Thiocapsa rosea: one gene and its partner. The main gene of each other region encodes a partner of the protein of the gene in region 2 in a complex. Links are inferred from orthologs where the notes say so. Each region holds a gene or a part of one and is shown on either strand. Other genes may lie near its edges.

The links.
Region 1: the proteins of pnp (region 2) and rne are in contact, whole or in part, in a cryo-EM structure (PDB 9QH0), measured with the Escherichia coli proteins. The link is inferred for Thiocapsa rosea from one-to-one orthologs.

The regions. Positions count from the first base shown.
Region 1 is NZ_RBXL01000001.1:3,504,027-3,511,974, forward strand. What follows is about bases 1,825-5,765. They hold rne (ribonuclease E), read right to left. Parts: upstream 5,382-5,765; coding sequence 2,025-5,381; downstream 1,825-2,024. Outside these bases: BDD21_RS15815 (glycosyltransferase), read right to left, coding at 1-571; BDD21_RS15820 (sulfotransferase), read right to left, coding at 537-1,817; BDD21_RS15830 (RluA family pseudouridine synthase), read left to right, coding at 6,220-7,218; BDD21_RS15835 (HAD-IA family hydrolase), read left to right, coding at 7,215-7,874. UniProt on the Escherichia coli protein: Endoribonuclease that plays a central role in RNA processing and decay. Required for the maturation of 5S and 16S rRNAs and the majority of tRNAs. Also involved in the degradation of most mRNAs.
Region 2 is NZ_RBXL01000001.1:3,916,701-3,923,619, reverse strand. The notes cover bases 3,797-6,708. They hold pnp (polyribonucleotide nucleotidyltransferase), read right to left. Parts: upstream 6,347-6,708; coding sequence 4,247-6,346; downstream 3,797-4,246. Other genes in these bases: rpsO (30S ribosomal protein S15), read right to left, coding at 6,529-6,708; BDD21_RS17690 (competence/damage-inducible protein A), read right to left, coding at 3,797-3,841. Outside these bases: BDD21_RS17705 (GvpL/GvpF family gas vesicle protein), read right to left, coding at 1-481; BDD21_RS17700 (sigma-54-dependent transcriptional regulator), read right to left, coding at 489-1,895; BDD21_RS17695 (response regulator), read right to left, coding at 2,112-2,621; more of BDD21_RS17690, read right to left, coding at 3,068-3,796; more of rpsO, read right to left, coding at 6,709-6,798. UniProt on the Escherichia coli protein: Involved in mRNA degradation. Catalyzes the phosphorolysis of single-stranded polyribonucleotides processively in the 3'- to 5'-direction. Also involved, along with RNase II, in tRNA processing.

The DNA of each region.
Region 1 (7,948 bases), 410 kb from region 2 along the record:
TGAGGCTGACGCGGCGGGCACCGATCGATCGCGCAATCGCCATCATCTCTGCCGAGTTTGCCAAGACCAGATCGCTCTTGTCGAAGAGCAGCCGATGACAGGCACCGAGGTAGCCGTTGGCGATGCGGGCGCCGATACCCCAATTCCGGAACAGCGTTGTCAGGGCCTCGAAGTGGGTGTGGAAACCGACCACCAGTGCGGCTCCGTTGCGCTCGGCCAGATGCATCCCGAGCAGGCCGAACGGGCCAGGGGTCGGGACGATGACGACGTTCGGGCGGAGGCGATCGAGGCGTCGGCTCAAGAGCCAAGGGGAGGGCAAGACGATCTTCTGGGTGGAGTCGCCTGGCAGCGGGAGCGTCAGGCCCCCATACCAGGATCCCGCGCGACAACGCGGTGCGACCAAATCGACCCGGGCTCCGGCGGTCCTGAGATGGTCGGCGAGATCGCGGTAATAGGCGCCGACGCCGTTGCGCTCGGGAGCGGCGTCGGACACGATGGCGACACGCAGCTCGGCGGCGCAGGGATGCAGGGGCGTCCTAACACTGGTCCCCGCAGTGGATAGGTTCAGCATGGCGCACGGGTGTCCTGGTTGAGGATGAGCCCATGGGATCGTCGCCGGGCCTTGTCCCCGGGTGCATCGACGCTGCATCGGCCGCGCTCCGTGCCGACCGAGCGGCAAGCCGTGCGAAGACGGGTCCCGGATCGCGATCGATGTCCCCCCGAGAGAGTCCGAACTGCTCCAGGCTGTAGCCGTGAGCGCTTCGGTAGGTTTCGGCCTCGGCCGCGTGTCGTGCGATCGCGGCGCGGAACTGCGCACGCGCCGTTAGCCCGAGCTGCGCGTAGATGACCAGCACCCGACACGCCGGATCCGACTGCAACGCGCGCATGGTAACCCATGCGCAGCGCTCTTCGGGGAGTTCTCCCAACGCCCTTTCCAGATTCTTGTAATAGAAACCCAGTTGACCGGTCAAGCGCTCCCGGAAATCGGGGGTCGCGGACAGGACATCGAAGAAGTCGATTCCGGCCGCGAGCGAGCTCAGCTGAGACGGGAACGTGGCGTGCGGCTCGCGCAGACAGACGATGAAGCGCGCGTCGGGGAAGCGCGCCGCGAGACTGCCGGCCAGCGGGGCGAAGGCGGCGTTCTTCGACAAGAGCCGCTTCTCGGGACCATGGACGTAGAGATGTCGCTGCAGGCACCGATGATAGAAGTCCATCAGCCGTGCGCGGCGCGCCTCCGGCATGTCCTGGTCGAATAGGCCCATACGCCACAAGAGATCCGAGTGTGGGAAGGGTAGGACGAGGATGAAGCAGCACAGCACCGGCATGAGCGCGAAGTAGTCTTCTTCCGGGTCGCTCAGGCGCATGGGGTGGACGGCATCGAGGCCCTTGAAGGCGTGTCGTTCGATCCAGTCGAGCATGCGCCCGAGGGGGCGACCCACATGCGCATCGATCCGCCCGAGGCCGAGCCAGAAACGCCGTTGGGTGACCGACGGTGCGAAAAGACATTCCCAGGTCGAGAAGGTCGTCAGTGCAGTGTCGTCAGCGATGACGCGATGAAGGTGAGTGGTTCCGCTTCGGGGGACACCGAGCACGAACAGCGGCTCGCGGATCGCGACACGGCGATAACCGCGATAAAAGATCTCGTCGAGCAGGAAGCCGATCCAGTGGATCCCTTGGACAAGGGTGAAGAGCGGGATGAATCCACTCATCACCAGCATGCGTTTGGCGCTCGGCCGGGGACGGCCTGGCCCCGGCACGAATGTCCGATAGGTCAGACGGAGTAAGCCGGTCAGGCTCTCGAAAAACAGTCTGAGCATGATGACCCCGATGAGCCGGATCCTGCGTTGACGGTTTCAGACGATCTCGGTCGGTTGATCCGCGTCGACCCCGGGCGCGCATCAACCGCTGCTGCGCGGTTAAACCGCGCCCAGCGCGGTACGCGATGTTCTGGGATGAGATCGGCCCCGGCAGATTTGACGGCCGTTGGAGTCGGCGCGGTTTAAGAGATTAAAAACGATATCCTTTTAAACCGCGTCCCCGCTTTTCGGTTCGACCGGATCGGACGTCGGGGCCGCTGCCGCGGCGGGTGTCGGAGGGACAGGCTCGGGTCTCGACGTCGACCGATCGTCGGTGCCCGACGATGCAGCGCGTTCGCTCAGGACGCCTTCGGTCCCATCACGATAGGCGCCGGAACCGGCCGAGGGTTCGGTCGGCGTCCGAGGCTCGGCCGTCTCGGCGACGGGCGCCGGGCGCGGCAGCGTGGCCGTCGGCTCGCTCGTCGGGGCCGCATGCTTGACCGGCGTGACCGGCTCGCTCGCCGGGGCCTCGTGCTTGATCGGCGTGGCCGTCGGCTCGCTTGCCGGGGTCTCGTGCTTGATCGGCGCGGTCGGCTCGCTGCTCGGGGCCTCGTGCTTGATCGGCGCGGTCGGCTCGCTGCTCGGGGCCTCGTGCTTGATCGGCGCGGTCGGCTCGCTGCTCGGAGCCTCGTGCTTGATCGGTGCGGTCGGCTCGCTCGCCGGGGCCTCGTGCTTGATCGGTGTGGTCGGCTCGCTCGGCATCGATGCCTCGGTGCTCGAGTCGCCGTCCGGTCGAGGCTCAGCGCGGGTGCTTTCGCCCTGCGCGACGACTGCGCCCTCGCGGACCCGTCGGTCGGGTCTGTGCTCACGGGGTTTCGGGTCCGTCTCGGTCGATTCCGCGTGCGCCGGCTGCCGATCATGCGGTTGCGGGGGCATTTGGTCTGCTGTCGGACCCGAGGCGCCTTCGGTGCTGCCGCCCTCGTCTCCCGCGCCTTCCTTCGTCTCTGCGCCGGCCGAAGAGCGTCGGCGATTGCGGCCGCCGCGACGTCGACGCGAGGAGCGCGGCCGCTCGCCGCCCGGCGCTGCGTTGCCGTCTTGCCCCGGCTCGGCGCCGGGATCGGAGGTGTCGTCCGAGGCGTTGTCCGTACCCTCGGGTTGTTCGCCGAGGCGCGCGTCTTCGGCGCGTCCCGCCGGACGTCCGCGGTCGATCGAGTCCGTCGAGGTTGCGCCCGCTCCGCCGTTCTGCACGGCGGTCTCGCCGACGGGTGCGATCATCAGCGGATGATCCTCCGGCCGACTTCCGCGCGACGGCGCGGCGGCTCGATCGCTACTGGTCGTCGGCGTGTCGTCGCCATGACGTTCGGACCGTTGCCGACCCTCGCTGTGCTCGCCGGAGCCCTCGTCGCCGCGGGTATCTTGATCGCGCGACGCCTCGCCCGTGGGACGGCCTCCCTCGCTCGAACCGGAACTCCGTCGTCCGCGTCCGCGCGAGCCGCTCCGGCGCGAGCGTGTCTCGCCGTCGCGGCGGGCCTGGGTCTGCTCCTCGGTCTCGGGTCGCGTCGTCGGATCTGCTGCCGCGACAGCCTCGCTGCCCTGGCTGGCCTCGTTCCGGCTGCGGTTCGGCTCCGAGCGCGTCTGCTGCTCGGGTGCCGCTCGGCTGTGCCGACCCTGTTCCTGCCGCCCGCGCTCCCTTGGCGACTCGTCGCGTCGGGTCTGTGGTGGTCTGCTTTGGCTGCGGCGCTCGCCCGAATCGGCGGTGTGTCGCGGTTGCTGCGTGCGCGGCGCGGTCTCGGGCGCCGGGCGCTCGTCTGCGGGTGGCCTGTGGGTTGCAGGGACATCCGCTTCGGGCTGGCGCGGCGCAAAGAGCCCGGTCCAGATGCGTTTGAGCAGGCTTTCGGGCTCGCCGCGCTCCGCTTCGCGACGCACGGGTGTTTCGGGCTGGGGTGTCGGCGTCCAGCGTTGGGGGACCGGGGTCGCCGGCGAGACCTGCTTGACGGCCGGCTCCTCGGCCTGCACGGGTTGACCGAGCTTGGCGTAGAAGGGCGCGACCTTGGTCTCGGACGCTGCGGTCAGCTCGTAGCTCGACTGATCCGGGACGAGCTTGCCCGCGTCCTGGGTGCGTACGCGTTCGATCTGGTACTCAGGCGTTTCGAGTGCCTCGTTGGGCAGCAAGAGGACCTCGACGCCTTGGCGCTGCTCGATCTCCAGAATGCCGCGACGCTTCTCGTTGAGCAGGAAGGTCGCGACGCTCACCGGCAGCTGGGCGACGATGCGGTGGGTACTGTCCTTCATCGCCTCTTCTTCGACGATGCGCAGGATCGACAGCGCAAGCGACTCGACCCCGCGGACGGTCCCCTGACCCTTGCAGCGCGGGCAGACCTGCTGGCTCGACTCCCCGAGCGAGGGTCGCAGGCGCTGGCGCGACATCTCCAACAGACCGAAGCGCGAGATGCGGGCGACCTGCACCCGGGCGCGGTCGTGCTTGAGCGCGTCGCGCAGCCGATTCTCGACCTCGCGCTGGTTCTTCGGCGGCGTCATGTCGATGAAGTCGATGACGAAGAGTCCGCCCAGATCACGCAGACGCAGTTGGCGCGCGATCTCGTCGGCCGCTTCCAGGTTGGTGTTGAGCGCGGTCTCCTCGATATCGGCGCCCTTGGTGGCACGCGCCGAGTTGATGTCCACCGAGGTCAGCGCCTCGGTGTGGTCGATCACGATCGAGCCGCCGGAGGGCAGGCGCACCTCGCGCTGGAAGGCCGACTCGATCTGGCTCTCGATCTGATAGCGGGTGAAGAGCGGGACCTCGTCCTGGTAGAGCTTGAGCTTCTTCAGATTGCTCGGCATCACCTGGCGGATGAAGCTCTCGGCACGCTCGAAGACCGCCTTGTTGTCGATCAGGATCTCGCCGATGTCCACGCGCAGATAGTCGCGGATCGAACGGATGATGACGTCGCTCTCTTGATAGATGAGGAAGGGCGCCTTGCGGTCCTGCGCAGAGGTCTCGATCGCCTTCCAAAGCTGGAGCAGGTAGTCGAGGTCCCACTGGAGCTCCTCGACGTTCTTGCCCACGCCCGCGGTGCGCACGATCAAACCCATGTCTTCTGGGATCTCGAGCTGACTCATGGCGTCGCGCAGCTCGCTGCGATCCTGGCCCTCGATGCGTCGCGAGACCCCGCCGGCGCGCGGGTTATTGGGCATCAGCACCAGATAACGACCGGCCAGAGAGATGAAGGTGGTGAGTGCTGCCCCCTTGTTGCCGCGCTCTTCCTTGTCGATCTGAACGACGACCTCGCGGCCCTCGCGCACCGATTCCTTGATGCTGACGCGCGAGCCAGGTTTGACACTGTCGGGCTCGAAATAGGCCCGCGCGATCTCTTTGAGCGGGAGGAAGCCGTGCCGATCGGCACCGTAGTCGACGAAGGCGGCCTCGAGACTGGGCTCGACGCGGGTGATGATGCCTTTGTAGATGTTGGCCTTTTTCTGTTCTCGGCCGGGGGACTCGATATCGAGGTTGTAAAGCTGTTGACCGTCGACGGTCGCAACACGCAACTCTTCGGGCTGAGTTGCGTTGATCAGCATGCGTTTCATAGGGTTGTTTTCCGCACCACGACGCGTCTCCCGTCTGAGGGACTGCTCGCCGTGCGCCCCTGCAAACCTGCGGGCGGCTCGGCGTGTCGCCGTCGCGCCGACGAATCGGCCCGACGGCATCGACAGTGTCCGTTCAGACGGGCTCTCGGCCGATCCGGACGGGCACGCGCGTAGTCAGTAATGTTTTGTCGTCGACGAGCGCCCATTGGAGGCACTCGCACCTGATCGGCCCGCCCGGTTGGAGGGGGCCGATCTCGGGAGCGGCGAGGTCGGCGCCGGCTGCGCTGGTCTGCCGTCGTGCAGGGCGCGCGGCGCTCACAGGGTGTAGAATGCGCGGTCACCCGATAAAACGAGTCCGCGTCACCACTCGAGATCCCGCACATCGGCCTGCTCGGACATCGGATGCCGGCATGAGGGTCGGGGCCTTCCGAGCGGATGTGGCTCCACTCGCTCCGGCATCGTGACCGACCCTTGGCTGCGCTCGCCGCTCCGGGAAAAATCGCGTTTCCGCTGGCCAGCGCAAGCGTCCAAGTGTATCAGTAAACCTTATTTAGCATCAATTGAGCCACCCAGGCAGGCGCCATCATTCGTGAATCGACCTCATCCCCGTGCCGATCGCCGTCCGAACAAGCATGCCGCCGCCCGCGCAACAGGGGGGCGGGACGGCCTCCGGGGCCGCCCGGCTTCCGAGCGCGCCGGCCCCAAGAGCACTCCATCGAAGGGCTCTGAAGGCGTCGTCGCCGGTCCGAAACGCGCCGTCTTCCGAAGGGCTGACCCGAAGACGACCGGCCCCGGGAGTGGCGGACCCGGACGCACGCAGCCTAAGCGCTCCGGCCCGATGCCTGCGGTTGCCGAGCGTGCGCGTCCCGAGCCGGAGCTTCGGGATGATTCGTCCGTACGCGTGGTCTGCGTCGATGCCGAGTCCGACGGGCAGCGCATCGACAACTTTCTTCTGCGCCATCTCAAGGGCGTGCCGCGAAGCCACCTGTATCGGGTGATGCGTCGTGGCGAGGTGCGCGTCAACAAAGGTCGGGTCAAGGCCAGTCATCGGCTGCGCACGGGCGATCTGGTGCGCATCCCGCCGATGCGCACGGCCCTTGCGGAGACGCCCGTCCGGGTCCCTGTCTCGCGTCTCGCCCCGCTCGCGGAGGCGGTGCTCTACGAGGACGAGCGCCTTCTGGTCATCGACAAGCCCGCCGGCCTGGCCGTGCATGGCGGCAGCGGTCTGAGCTACGGCCTGATCGAATCGCTGCGCGAGCTGCGGCCCGGTCGCGAGCTGGAGCTGGTTCACCGTCTGGATCGCGACACCTCCGGCTGCATCCTCATCAGCAAGCGGCGCAGTGCATTGCGCGAGCTCCACGAGCTGATCCGCGAAGGCGCTATGGACAAGCGCTACATGGCCCTGATGATCGGGGAGCTGGAGCGCTCGAAGGTCGGTGTGGACGCACCGCTGAAGAAGAACGTGCTGCAGGGCGGCGAGCGGATGGTTCAAGTCGACCCGGAAGAGGGAAAACCGGCACGCACGGTGTTTCGACGTCTGGGACGCTTCCGCTCGGACGTCGGCGTGCTCACCCTGGTCGAAGCCGAGCTGATCACCGGGCGTACGCACCAGATCCGCGTCCATGCCGCTCATCTGGGAACCCCCTTGGCGGGCGACCCCAAATACGGCGACGAGAACGCGAATCGCGCCCTCAAGGCACTGGGATTGTCACGCTTGTTTTTGCACGCCTCCGCCTTGAGTTTTCAACTCGAAGCCGCCGATCGACCGCACCGTGTCGAGGCGCCCCTGCCCGATGACCTCGAGCATTTCCTGTCTGCCTTGGAGCCCGCCGCGTGACCTTCGACTTGATCGTGTTCGACTGGGACGGAACCCTGATGGATTCCGAGGCACGCATCGTCAATTGTCTTCAGGCGGCCTTCGGCGATCTCGGCCTTCCGCCGCCGGGCCGCGAGGCCGCGCGCGACGTCATCGGCCTGGGTCTCGACGAGGCCCTCTTGCGTCTGCATCCCGGAGCGGATCCGCAGATCCTCCGGGACTTGGTCACCGGCTACCGCCGCTATTTTCTCGAGATCGACGCGACGCCTTCGGTGCTCTTCGCCGGCGCTCGCGAGACCTTGAGTCAGCTGGCGGATTCGGGCTACCGCTTGGCCGTGGCCACGGGGAAGGGTCGCGTCGGACTCGACAAGGCACTCGTCGACACCGGTCTCGGCGGGCTCTTTCACGCGACCCGATGCGCCGACGAGACCTTGTCCAAGCCGAACCCGCAGATGTTGCTCGAGCTGATGGACGAGCTCGGCGCCGATGCCTCCGCCACGCTGATGATCGGCGACACCGAGTACGACATGCAGATGGCCATGAATGCCCGCACCAAGGCACTCGCCGTCTCCTACGGTGTCCATCCGGTCGAGCGTCTGATCACGCACTCCCCGCTGGACTGCATTCACGACATTGCAGCGCTGCCGGACTGGCTGACCGGATACGGTATGCGTTGAGCTGAGATCGCGGCGACTCGCTCGTCCGAGTGTCGCCGAGACCGAACGCCTAAACCGCGTCCACAGCGAGATAT
Region 2 (6,919 bases):
GTTGTTTCAGGAGATAACCGCGCCCCCCGGCGGGCACGTCCCCTCCTTCCGGATAGAGCGACTGCATCCGCGTGGCGATGACCCGCTCGCGGTCCATCGAGACCTTGACTGCCCATTCCTCACGCCCGGCCATACGCTCGAAGAAGTCGAGCAGGGCACGGCGTCGCGCGGCCACCTCGAGAGCAAGGGCCGGCAGCGAGGAGAACAAGGTGGCGAAGGTCAGCGGGAACACGGTCGACCGTTCCATGGTGCGTGTAATCACCCGATCATGGGCCTGCGCACGCGGCACCAGCCACTCGAGATCGGCGAGCCGTTGCTCCGCCTCGGCACCTGCAAAGCGCCCGAGAGGCACGCGACTGAGGATGACATCCAGTCCAGCAAGACGCCGGATCTCGATCGGGTCTTCCCAACCGCAGTCATCGAATCTCAGATCCGACGCCAAACAGGCCGGTGCGAAACAGAAACAATAGAACGCGTCCACGGGCGCCTCACACCCCCAATCCGTAGGCCTTCAACTTGGTGTGAACCGTCTTGTAGTCCACTTGGAGCATCCGAGCCACCGCCGCCTTGTTGCCGTTGTGGCGTCGCAGGGCGCTCGAGAGGACCTCCCGTTCCAGATGCTCGACCCGTGCGCGCACGATCTCCTTGAGCGAGAAACCTTCGCTGTCCGGATCCATTTGGGTGGCTATGGACTCGCCTAGCGGATTCGACTGGGTTCGGAACCCGGACTCCGGGAGGTCAAGGTGATTGACATCGATGAGGTATTGCGCGATCAAGACCGCACGACGCACGACGCTCCTGAGCTCACGCACATTGCCCGGCCAGTGGTAGGTCAACATGGCTTGGACGGCCTTGTCCGTGAAATGACCGATGTGTTTGTGCAGATCCCTGTTCGCATCGACCAGAAACTGGTTGGCGATGTGCATGATGTCCTCCCGCCGCTCGCGCAGCGGCGGGATCGCGATGCGATAGTCGGACAGCCGATACAGCAGGTCGGCGCGGAAACCGCCCTCGCTCACCGCATCGGCCAACTGCCGGTTGCTCGCCGAGATCAGCCGCACGTCGACCGGGATCGGCGTGCTGCCCCCGACCCGGTAGATGACCCGTTCCTGCAGAACCCGCAAGAGCCGAGCCTGCGCCGATAGGGACAAATTGGTGATCTCGTCGAGAAACAGCGTCCCGCCGTCGGCGGCTTCGAACCGTCCCGCCTGTTGCCGATCCGCACCCGTAAAGGCGCCGCGCTCGTGGCCGAACAACTCGTTCTCGATCAAAGACTCCGGGATTGCACCGCAGTCGACGGCAACGAAGGGCTGCTTCGCCCTGGGACTGGCCTCGTGGATCGCATGGGCGACCACCTCCTTGCCCGAGCCGGTCTCCCCGAACAGGTTCACCGAGAAGTCCGTGGGTGCCACCCGCTCGATGTCCTCGATGGTTCGCGTGATCGCCGTGCTTGTCCCCATCCGCTCGGTCAGCGGATCCCGACCCCCAATGACCGGGAAGGGACGTGAATCATGCTCCAACGCCCCCTGAACCCTGGCTAAAAATTCTTTGTTACCCATTGGCTTGGCGAGATAATCGTAGGCGCCTTCCTTGATGGCGCTGACCGCGCCTTCCAGATTGGCGAACCCGGTCAGAAGGATCACCGGCAGATCCGGGAGAGCGAGCTTGAGCTGACGCAAGAGTTCCAGCCCGGTCATGTCCGGCAGTTTCCAGTCGAGGATCGCCAGACTCGGCCCGTAAGTCTCCGATAGGCGCAGCCCCTCCCCCGCCGAACGGGCCGTGATGACCCCATAGCCTGCACGCTGAAGGAGAAGCTGCAGGATTCGCAGCATGCTGTCGTCGTCATCCACGACAAGGATGACGTCCGACCAATCGTTCGTTTCCTTGTTCATCATTGTTGATTTCCGATGCTTGGGTAGGCGTTCGGGTACCGGATCAAGTCCGGTTTCGGCGCGTTGGTCGCGCAAACCATCCGCTGGGTCTCCCGGGCCCCATGAACTTCAACCTCCCAATGGTGGACCATCCGCGCCGCGCGAGGGGTAAAGATTTGTGAAGAAGGAGCAGAGGAAATGCTTGACCGCGCGTGCGCTCCGATTGCCCGAGATCCGGATTCAGTCGCGATCGGCGGGACCAATCAGGCGCTTGACGGTCGCCCGCAATAACCAGGCAACGATTGGTTTTTCGAGCACGGCATCTGCCCCCATGACGCGACTGATATCGAGCACGTGGGTCCGCTGCCCGTAACCGGCATCCCCGCTGACGGCGAGGATGCGGGTTGCGCCGCCCATCGTCCGCATCCGTTTGATCACCTCGAACCCATCGATGTAGGGCATGTAGATGTCGACGATCAAGAGGTCAGGCGCGCTCGCCTCGGCAGCGAGGAGCGCGCGGTGAGGTTCGCTGTAGGTCTCACATTGGTAACCCCAGGAGATCGCGAGGCGCGACGTGGCACGCAGCAGAAGCAGGTCGTCATCGACGACCATGATGCGAGCTGCGTCGGTACCCGGATAGCGGCCCGAGGATTGCTCGAACGCTGCCTGGCGCAGGACCCGATCGACAGGTCCGAAGCAAGGTGTGACGTTCCGCCGCTGCTCCTCGGCAGTCCCGGATGCACCGAACATAATTCCTTGGATCGGCTTTAGAAAACACCCGGATCCAGCTTCGATACGAGTGTCGTCGTCAAGGACGGTGGGATGCATGGTGACTCCGCTGATAAGGACCCTTCGGAACCTGTCCCTAAGGTCCATCCCAGACTGAATGGATCAAGTTCCGTATAACCGGCGCGGTCGGCAGGGAGATTCAACCGACACGAGTTTCCCCAAATTAACCTCCTTCAAGATCTTTGGGGCAAGTAAAGATTCGTGAAGGCGCCCCCGAGCGCGGCGGCTCTTGCGTCCTTTACAGATCTTTACTGTTTTCGTGATGGGTAAAGCGCAGGATAGAGGTTCAAGCCTGGAATCGTCTCCCGACCAACCTACCTCGGCCGGCACGCATTCAGGCTTGAATTCAGCAGCAAGCAATTGACCGCCATGGCGCACCACACACCCGCGATGGCGGTTTTTTTTCGTCACGGATGCAGGGTATCCGGCGCAGCCTCGCGATACGGAATCCCATCGCGCTCGAGGCGTTCGCGCAGGGCGTCCATCGCCGCTTCGATCCCGCTGCGCCCGCGAAAACCCAACCGAATGTGGGCATCATCTCCGAGATGAGGCAGGCTGAAGAGCTTCAGCTCGGGGAACCGGTCGCCGAGATCGCGCATCACGGGGATCAGGCTGCTTTCCGGGGTATCGAAAAGCTCGAAGGCCCGCTCCTGCACCAGGTCCGAGACGCCGTAGAAGCGATCCAACACCCATTGCGCCATCGGCCAGGCCATTTGGGGGAAACCCGGAAGAAACCAGTGCCCGCGCAGCGAAAAGCCCGGGATCCGGTTGATCGGGTTCGGAATCAGATCGCACCCTGCAGGCAGATCCGCCATAAGGATGCGGTTGGGGTAGACCTCGGCACCGAACTTCTCCTCGAGCAGGGCTTTGGCTTCGGGATGACGCATCAGATCCAGACCGACCGCGGTCGCGGCGCAGGCGCGGGTGTGATCGTCCGGTGTCGCGCCGATGCCGCCGCACACGAATACGGGATCCTGGCGCCCCAGCGAGAAGCGCAGATGGGCAACCAACACCTCCGGGTCGTCCGGAAGCAGCCAGTGCCACGCCAGCTCATGGCCGCGCTCGCCGACCATCTCCTTGAAGGCGCGCAGATGGGCATCGACGCGGGAGCCCTTGAGGATCTCGTCGCCGATCACGATGAGACCGAAGGCAGTGGGCGGGCGGTGTTGGTGCGTTGACATGAGGTGATGGGCCTTACTGATTAGGAACGACGTTCAGCCACCGGGCAGACGCAGCGTGTTTCCGGTGCTGAGGATCGGCCGAGCGAAGAGCCGACTGAAGTCGGCGTACCCGGGGGCCGACTGAAGTCGGCGGACCGGGGGGGAGCGACTGACGTCGGCGGTCCGGCCCGCGGGTTCGCCGGTTTCAACCGGCACCCGGGGCAGGCGGACTTCAGTCCGCCCAGGGCAACGATCGGCATATTAAACCGCGCCCGACGCGATAGGCGTCGTTTGTTGGATTGGCTTGGCCGCGGCGGCTCCGACGACCGCCGGAGCTGGCGCGGTTTAACTCACGAAAAACACCCATGTGCTCGGCATAAAAAAGGGGCTATAAGCCCCTTTTTCATGCACATCGAGACCCGGGGATTACTCGCCCGGCTCGATCGCCTTCATGCTCAAACGGATGCGGCCTTGCTTGTCGACCTCGAGGACCTTCACCCGGACCTGATCGCCCTCGGAGAGCTTGTCGCTCACACTCTGCACGCGCTCCTCGCAGATCTGGGAGATGTGCACAAGCCCGTCGCGTCCCGGCAGGATGGTGACGAAGGCGCCGAAATCCATCAGGCGTGCGACACGGCCTTCGTAGATCTTGCCGACCTCGACATCGGCCGTGATCAGACGGATGCGGCGCTTGGCCTCCTCGCCGGCGGCCTTCTCGACCGAGAAGATCTTGACCACGCCGTCGTCGTTGATGTCGATGGTGGCACCGGTCTCTTCCGTGATGGCGCGGATGACGGAGCCGCCCTTGCCGATGACATCGCGGATCTTCTCGGGATGGATCTTCAGCTCGATGATGCGCGGGGCATGCTCGGACATCTCGGAGCGATGTGCACCGATGACCTTGTTCATCTCGCCGAGGATGTGCAGCCGGCCGGCCTTCGCCTGATCGAGTGCCGTTTCCATGATCTCGGCGGTAATGCCCTCGATCTTGATGTCCATCTGCAGGGCGTTGATGCCCTCGGACGTTCCGGCCACCTTGAAGTCCATGTCGCCGAGGTGATCCTCGTCGCCCATGATGTCGGTCAGCACGGCAAAGGCATCGCCTTCCTTGATCAAACCCATCGCCACGCCGGCCACCGGCGCCTTCACCGGCACGCCGGCATCCATCAACGACAGACTGGTGCCGCAGACACTGGCCATGGAGCTGGAGCCGTTGGACTCGGTGATCTCCGAGACCACGCGCACCGAATAGGGAAACTCTTCGATGCTCGGCATGACGGCGAGCACGCCGCGCTTGGCCAAACGGCCGTGGCCGACCTCGCGCCGCTTCGGCGTGCCGACCCGACCGGTCTCACCGACACAGAAGGGCGGGAAGTTGTAGTGGAGCATGAAGTGCTCGCGCCGCTCGCCTTCCAGGGCATCGATGATCTGCGAATCGCGCTCGGTGCCCAAGGTGGTGATGACCAGGGCCTGGGTCTCGCCGCGCGTGAAGAGCGCCGAGCCGTGCGTGCGGGGCAGCACACCGGTGCGAATCGTGATGGGACGCACCGTCACGTTGTCGCGACCGTCGATACGCGGGTTGCCGGCGATGATCGAGCTGCGCACGGTGGTCTTCTCGAACTTCTCGATCGCACCCATCACCTGGGATTCGCTCCATGCGGGGCTCTCGCCGGCGCAAAGCTCGGCAACCACCGCCGCGCGGACTGCGTTCAGGGCGGCGTAGCGCGCTTGCTTGTCCTTGATGCGATAGCCCTCGGCGATACGCTCGCCACAGGCACTCGCCACGGCCTCGGCCAATGCGGTATCGGGCACGGGAGGCGTCCAGTCCATCGGGGGCTTGCCCGCTTCGGCAGCCAGCTCGCGGATTGCGGCAATGGCCGGCTTCATCTGCTCGTGACCGAACAGCACGGCACCGAGCATCACCTCCTCGGTGAGACCGCGCGCCTCGGACTCGACCATCAAGACCGCCTTCTCGGTCCCGGCAACGATCAGGTCGAGGTCCGAATCCGGACCCACACCGACGACCGCCGGATTGAGGATGTACTCGCCGTTCTTGTAGCCGACGCGCACGGCGCCGATCGGTCCGTTGAACGGAACGCCCGAGATCGCCAATGCGGCCGAGACGCCGAGCATGGCGGGAACCTCGGGATTGACCGCAGGGTTCAGCGACTTGACCGTCGCGATCACCTGGATCTCTTGTCTGAAACCTTTCGCGAACAGGGGACGGATCGGACGATCGATCAGACGCGAGGTGAGAACCTCGACCTCGCTCGGACGCCCTTCACGACGGAAGAAGCCGCCGGGGATCCGGCCGGCGGCATAGGTCTTTTCTTGATAATCGACGGTCAAGGGCAGGAAGTCGCGCACCGCGCCGGGGCGCTTGTCGACAACGACCGTGACCAGAACAACCGTATCGTCGACATTGACGAGCACGGCGCCGTCGGCCTGGCGCGCGATCTCGCCGGTCTCGAGCGTCACTGTCTGGTCGCCGAGCTTGAATTGCTTCACGATAGCTTTGGGAATCACAAGTAGATCCTCGGGGTATGTGGTCCGTCGTAGCGCCGGGCCTTGGGCCCCTGCACCTTAGGCGCGCCTGTAGGCGCTGTGGCAACAGGGCTGTGCGTCGGTGCCGCCGGCGGCATCCCTTCCGCGGGGAGCGGGCGGATCGGGGGCAACCCGACCGCCCGATCGCCGAGTCGGGAGGCGTGTCAGCGGCGCAGGCCGAGACGCGTAATCAGCTCGCGATAGCGGTCGACATCCTTGCGCTTGAGATAATCGAGCAGCTTGCGACGTGAATTGACCATGCGCACCAGACCGCGGCGCGAGTGATGATCGTGCTTGTGCTCCTTGAAATGATCGGTGAGCTGCAGAATGCGTGCGGTCAAAAGCGCGACCTGCACCTCCGGAGACCCCGTGTCGGCATCGGCACGACGGTAGTCTTCGACAATCTGTTTCTTCTCGGCTGCGGTCATTGTCATTGGTGGTCTCCCGGGTCAGTGATGGAGAAAAAAGGTCCTGGTCCGTCTCCGATTCGGGAGAGGGATGGATCACCCCGACAATGACATCAGGGGATCGGACCGTGGGTTTGAAACGTTTCCT